One region of the Neisseria lactamica genome, then DNA from elsewhere that is predicted to be linked to it. Evidence: predicted binding sites of a transcription regulator. Region 1 holds the regulator's gene; the other holds the start of a gene.

Region 1 (3,432 bases):
ATTTCAGCTGTTTGGTCATTTTATTCCCTCATTAAATTTGTACAGCAGATACAGGAGAAGCTGCTGAATTGCCAACATACGGGCCGCTGTAAAACTTGGCGGCAAATCGGATATTTCAGTCTCCACTATAAAGAAACCCGGGGCGGACTGTCAATACTCAACGCCTGAAAACAAGTATGGGACGGTCTGCGTCCCGATGCCCGGACAGGTTGAAAAATTAATTTTACTTCATTATGTTAGAGATTATGTTAGGGGGATTGCCGCCGTATCGCGCCCCTGCCGTTGCACAAAAACAACAAACTTGCCGGCAACGCCGCGTACCTTAGCGGCAAGAAAATGTGGTAGATTGCAAACGATATGCAGCCACCGATACAGAATATATACCGGACCGATATGAAATTACAGCAATTGAAATACGCCTTGGAAGTTTACCGGCACAACCTGAATGTTTCCGAAGCAGCCGAAGCCTTGTTTACCTCGCAACCGGGCATTTCCAAACAAATCAAGTTATTGGAAGAGGAAATCGGCATTCGGATTTTTATCCGCAGCGGCAAGCGCGTGGTTTCCGTCTCGCAGCCGGGCAAGGCGGTTTTGGATATTGCGGAGCGTATTTTGCGCGATGTGCAGAACATTAAAAACATCGGCAGCGAGTTTACGGGGCATGACAGCGGTTCGCTGACGGTTGCCACGACGCATACGCAGGCGCGTTATGCCCTGCCCCTGATTGTTGCCGATTTCGTGAAACGCTACCCGAAGGTCAATCTGACCATCAAACAGGGAAGCCCGTCCGCCATTGTGCGGATGACTGCTTCGGGCGAGGCGGATTTGGCGATTGTCACGGAACGGATAGACGACGGGCCGGAACTGGCGGGGCTTCCCTGTTATGAGTGGACGCACGCGGTTATCGTACCGGGCGATCATCCGCTGCTCGAGTGCAGAAACCCCCTCCGCATTGAAGATTTGGCAAGGTTTCCGCTGGTTACTTATGAGTTTGCATTCAATGCGGGCAGCAGCATCGCACGGGCATTCGCCAAAGCCCGTTTGGAACGGCCCGATGTCGCGTTGGCGGCGGCGGATACGGACGTATTAAAGACTTATGTGCGTTTGGGGCTGGGGGTGGGCCTGATGGCGAAGATGGCTTACAACCCGGATACGGACGGCGATTTGCAGCTTGTGGATGCCGCGCATTTGTTCGAACCTTCCCCGACTTGGATTGCCTTACGCAGCGACACTTATTTGCGCGGATATGCCTACGACTTTATCCAAGCGTTTGCGCCGCATTTGACGCGCGAGAAGGTGGATAGGATTTTGTACACCCCCGTCGGAGAAGATTTCTCGATTTAGCGTCCTGCCTTCAGACGGCATATTTTGCGGGCGAAGACGGACACCCGTGCCGTCTGAAAGTGTTTTTCGGGGAAATGCCCGCCCGTATGCCGCCTGCCGGACGGCGGCGCATCAAATGGCGTGCGAACAGCCGGACACCATTTTCTTCAGCGCCTGCAGGTTGAGGATTTTGATGTGTTTGTGTTCGACGGAAATCAGCCCTTCCTGATGGAATTTGGACAATGTGCGGCTGACGGTTTCGAGTTTCAGGCCGATATAGCTGCCGATTTCTTCGCGCGACATACGCAGGATGAAATCGTTGGCGGCAAAACCGCGCGAATAAAGGCGTTGGGAAAGGTTTAACAGAAAGGCGGCAATCCGCTCTTCGGCACGCATATTGCCCAAAAGCAGCATTACCCCCTGGTCGCGCACGATTTCGCGGCTCATCATACGGAAAAAGTGGGTACGCAGGCTGGGGATATTCTGACCGAGTTCTTCGATATGGGTAAACGGCAGCTCGCATACCTCGCTGTCTTCCAAGGCGACCGCGTCGCAACTGTGCACGTGGGAACAGATGCCGTCCATACCGATGAGTTCGCCCGACATAAAGAAACCCGTTACCTGATCGCGTCCGTCCTGACTGGCGACGGTTGTTTTGAAGAAACCCGAACGGATGGCAAAGAGCGAGGTAAAGGCTTCGCCGGCACGGAACAGGTATTCGCCTTTTTTCAGGCGGCGGCTTTGGCGGATGACGGCATCGAGTTGGCTGAACTCGTTGGGCAGCAGCCCGACAGGCAGGCAGAGTTCCCTCAGGGAACAGGAAGAACACAGCGTTTTCATCTGATGTGTAGTATTATGCGGAGCCATACCGTACCTTTTTGTGCGTTTTGCCCCATCCCGATTGTGTATTTGTTGACACATATCAAGACAGGTTTATCATACGGCGGCATTTTACCAAACTATCCAAAATTTGACGAACATCATAAAATCGAACACGCACCATGAAAATTATACAGATACAGAACAATCACAATACCCGTCCCGAGTTTGACCGCGAGCTGATTGCCGGCCTCCCGTCCAGCGGCCCGCGCTACACCTCCTACCCTACCGCAGACCGTTTCCACGGCGGTTTCCGCGAAAAGGAATATCTTGAAGCCCTGCATTCGCGCGGCGCGGATGCGTCAAACAAACCGCTTTCCCTTTACATCCACATCCCCTTTTGCAATACCATCTGCTACTACTGCGGCTGCAACAAAATCATTACCAAAGACAAGGGCCGCGCCGATGCCTATATCGAATATCTTGAAAAAGAAATGAAGCTGCTTGCCCCGCATTTGGGCGGGCGGCACCAGCTTGCCCAACTGCACTTCGGCGGCGGCACGCCGACTTTTTTGAGCGACAATCAGTTGGAACGCGTCTTTGAGATGATACGGAAATATTTCCAACTGATTCCGGACGGGGAATACTCCATCGAAATCGACCCGCGCAAAGTCAGCCGGGAAACCGTCCTCAAACTGGGCAAACTCGGCTTCAACCGTATGAGTGTGGGCATTCAGGATTTCGACCCCAAAGTGCAGGCGGCGGTCAACCGCATCCAAAGTTACGAAGAAACCAAAGAAGTCATCGATGCCGCCCGTGAGGCAGGGTTCAAATCCGTCAGCGTCGATTTGATTTACGGCCTGCCGTATCAGACTTCCGAAAGCATCAAAACCACCATCGATACTGTTTTGTCGCTCGATCCCGACCGGCTCGCCCTTTATCACTACGCCCACCTGCCGCATGTTTTCAAACCGCAACGACGCATCGATACCGCCGCCGTTCCCGGCAGCGAGGAAAAACTCGATATGCTGCAATACTGCGTCCAAACCCTGACCGAACGCGGCTACGTCTTCATCGGTATGGATCATTTTGCCAAGCCGGACGACGAATTGTCTGTCGCCCTCGAAAAAGGATTGCTGCAACGCAATTTCCAAGGTTATTCGACCTATGCGGATTGCGACCTGGTTGCCATCGGCGTGTCGTCCATCGGTAAAATCGGCAATACCTACTCCCAAAACGAACGCGACATCGATGCCTACTATGCCGCTATCGACGAAGGCAGACTGCCCG
Region 2 (3,432 bases), 130 kb from region 1:
GCCAGGCATTCGGCAAGCGGCAAATCTTCGGTGCTGTACAATGCCGTCTGAAAAAAATCTGTCAAATCCAAGCCGGTAATTTCCTGACAACGGATTTGCCAGTGTTTTTCCGGAATACCCGAGTGTGTGTCCCTCCACTCCCGATAGAGTTTGTCCATTACCGTATCAAGGGAATGTCTGCCGTTGCTTCGGTTGCGTATTATCAGATCAAGGCACAATGCGGCAAGCGCGCCTTTCTGGTAGTAGCTGACGATGGCGTTCGGACTGTTTTCATCCGGTTTGTAAAATTTGTTCCACGCGGTAAAACTCGATTCCGCCAAGGTCTGCCTCAAACGGCCGCGGGTTTGTTGTACGCGCGTAATGCCTTGTGCCAGCAGGTTTAAATAAGATTCGGGCGAGATGGTGCGGCTGCGTGCCAAAAACAAATCGTCGTAATAGGATGTAATGCCTTCGAATGCCCATAGTTGTTCGGTATAGTTTTCTTTGTCGAGGTCATAAGGGACGAATGCGGCAGGTTTGATGGATTTGACGTTCCACGCGTGAAAATATTCGTGGGAGAAAAGTCCGAGCAATGTGGTGTAGGCATCGTCGGCATCGGTTATACGGTACGGGTACGGCGGAAGGCTGTGGCGGTCGGCGAGCAGGGCGGTGCTGTCAGCGTGTTCCAAACCGCCGTAAATATGGTCGCCGACATGGAGCAGGAACAAATATTTCTCAAATGGGGCAGGGGAGGAAAACATTGCCAATTCGGTTTCGCAGATTTTTTGGATGTCCCAAACCAGCCTGTCGCGGTCGAAATCGGGATATATGCCGCTTAAGGCAATCGTGTGCGGAATGCCTGCCACCTCAAAATCTAAAAATTCAATCAAGCCCATCTCGACAGGTCGATCGATCAATTCGGCATAAGATGCCGTCTGAAAGTCGTACCGTCCCGTTTCCGGCAGCGTTGTGGCAACACTCCACCCTTCCGGAATACCCGACAATTCCAAGCGGTGCGGCAGCATTTCTTTCCCCTCGACTTTCAAAAACAGGCACGCCCCGTCAAAAAAACCGCGTTCTGTCGTCAGGAAAGAACCTCGAACCGACAAATCGAATGCATATACGGTGTAGCGGATTTGCCACTCTCCGCGTACGGCGGCGGCATGCCAGCGGTTTTTTGCAATTTGTTCGAGCGGTATGGACGTGCCGTTACAGGATGCATGGATAGAAGTGATGTGGCGGGAAAAATCCCGAATCAGATAACTGCCCGGCACCCAATTCGGAAGGCTTATTTCAACAGGAATATCATTATCTTGCACAAATGTCAGCAGGATGTGCCATTCGTGGTCGAGAGGGGAGGGGATTATTCTGTAATGAATCATAACTATCAAATATATCGTTAAACGGGATAGATTAAATGCCTTTAAAATGCAGCTTAACCTACATCAATAAAGTGCCACAAAAAGGGAAAATTGGAAACAAAAGTAATGGCGGTCGGGTTGTAATACATTATAACAATATGATTTATATAGAATAAAAAATGAATTAAGAAACAGGCTCTCCGGTGTCGGGAATGTAATTCCGCTTGGCGTAATAAGGCAGATATGTTAAATTTAGAAAAAATATGCTTGCCTGGATTGCGCCTTAAACAGGTTGCGGAAGCGGCAGGATAAAAATCTTTATTCCCATAAATTCATGGAGACTCTTATGGACACACAAACTTACAACTACAAAGTGGTGCGCCAGTTCGCCATCATGACTGTAGTTTGGGGAATTGTGGGCATGTTGGTCGGCGTTATCGTTGCCGCCCAGCTTTTCGCTCCCGCCCTCGACTTGTCTAATATCGGACCTTGGTTCCACTTCGGCCGCCTGCGTCCGCTGCACACCAATGCGGTTATTTTCGCATTCGGAGGCTGCGGCCTGATCGGCACATCATACTACGTTGTCCAACGTACCTGTAATACCCGCCTGTTCGGCGGCTGGCTGCCCGCATTTACCTTTTGGGGCTGGCAGGCGGTAATCGTTGCCGCCGCCGTCAGCTTCCCTATGGGTTGGACCCAAGGTAAGGAATATGCCGAACTGGAATGGCCGATTGACATTCTGATTACTTTGGTTTGGGTGGCTTACGCCATCGTATTCTTCGGTACGATTGCCAAACGCAAGGTAAAACACATTTACGTTGCCAACTGGTTCTACGGCGGCTTTATTTTGGCGGTCGCACTTTTGCACATCGTCAATAACATCAGCATCCCGGCAGGTTTGATGAAGTCGTATCCCGTCTATTCCGGTGCGATTGATGCCATGGTTCAATGGTGGTATGGCCATAACGCCGTGGGCTTTTTCCTGACTGCCGGCTTCTTGGGTATGATGTACTATTTCGTTCCCAAACAAGCAGGCCGCCCTGTTTATTCCTACCGCCTGTCCGTCGTTCACTTTTGGGCGTTGATTTTCACCTATATGTGGGCGGGCCCGCACCATCTCCACTACACTGCGCTGCCTGACTGGACGCAATCTTTGGGTATGGTTCTGTCCCTGATTCTGTTCGCACCCTCTTGGGGCGGTATGATCAACGGCATCATGACCTTGTCCGGCGCGTGGGACAAACTGCGTACAGATCCGATTCTGAAATTCCTGATTGTTTCCTTGTCCTTCTACGGTATGTCTACCTTTGAAGGTCCGATGATGTCGATTAAAACGGTCAACGCATTGAGCCACTATACAGACTGGACCGTCGCGCACGTTCATGCGGGTGCGTTGGGCTGGGTAGGCTTCGTAACCATCGGTTCGGTCTATTACATGATTCCCCGCCTCTTCGGCAAAGAACAGATGCACAGTACCAAGCTGGTAGAAGCGCATTTCTGGATTGCCACCATCGGCGTGGTACTGTATATCGCCGCGATGTGGATTGCCGGTGTGATGCAAGGTTTGATGTGGGGTTCTTTGAACGATGACGGTACGCTGACTTATTCGTTCGTCGAATCCGTAAAACGCACTATGCCTTATTACATGATCCGTTTTGCAGGTGGTTTATTGTATCTGAGCGGTATGTGCATTATGGCGTACAACGTGTACCGCACAGCCATCAGCGGTAAGGCGGTCGATGCTGAAATCCCTGCGGTTTCCCAAACACAGCATCACTAAAATACTAAGGAAGATAGGCTACCAAAATGAAATTACAACAATTGGCTGAAGAAAAAATCGGCGTTCTGATTGTGTTCACGCTGCTTGTAGTCAGTGTCGGTCTGTTGATTGAAGTTGTACCCTTGGCCTTTACCAAGGCGGCAACGCAGCCGGCGCCGGGCGTGAAGCCTTACAATGCCCTGCAGGTTGCCGGACGCGATATTTACATCCGTGAGGGCTGTTACAACTGCCACTCGCAAATGATTCGTCCGTTCCGTGCGGAAACCGAGCGTTACGGTCATTACTCTGTTGCCGGAGAGTCGGTTTACGACC

The links. The regulator FNR, encoded in region 1, switches genes on or off when oxygen is low (the NO sensors DNR and NnrR bind a similar motif). The targets are predictions, from matches to a motif close to TTGATNNNNATCAA.
Region 2: ccoN (cytochrome-c oxidase, cbb3-type subunit I) is a predicted target of FNR. The motif match lies at 1,415-1,428, and genes of this name have one in related genera.

Annotation. Positions count from the first base shown of each region.
Region 1 covers NZ_LR590477.1:1,313,600-1,317,031, forward strand. Annotated here, with positions in the region: gene FGL10_RS06840 (OmpA family protein) at 1-19, opposite strand, end outside; gene FGL10_RS06850 (CysB family HTH-type transcriptional regulator) at 394-1,344, shown strand; gene fnr (fumarate/nitrate reduction transcriptional regulator Fnr) at 1,456-2,190, opposite strand; gene hemN (oxygen-independent coproporphyrinogen III oxidase) at 2,325-3,432, shown strand, end outside.
Region 2 covers NZ_LR590477.1:1,180,518-1,183,949, reverse strand. Annotated here, with positions in the region: gene FGL10_RS06165 (M61 family metallopeptidase) at 1-1,361, opposite strand, end outside; gene ccoN (cytochrome-c oxidase, cbb3-type subunit I) at 1,687-3,120, shown strand; gene ccoO (cytochrome-c oxidase, cbb3-type subunit II) at 3,147-3,432, shown strand, end outside.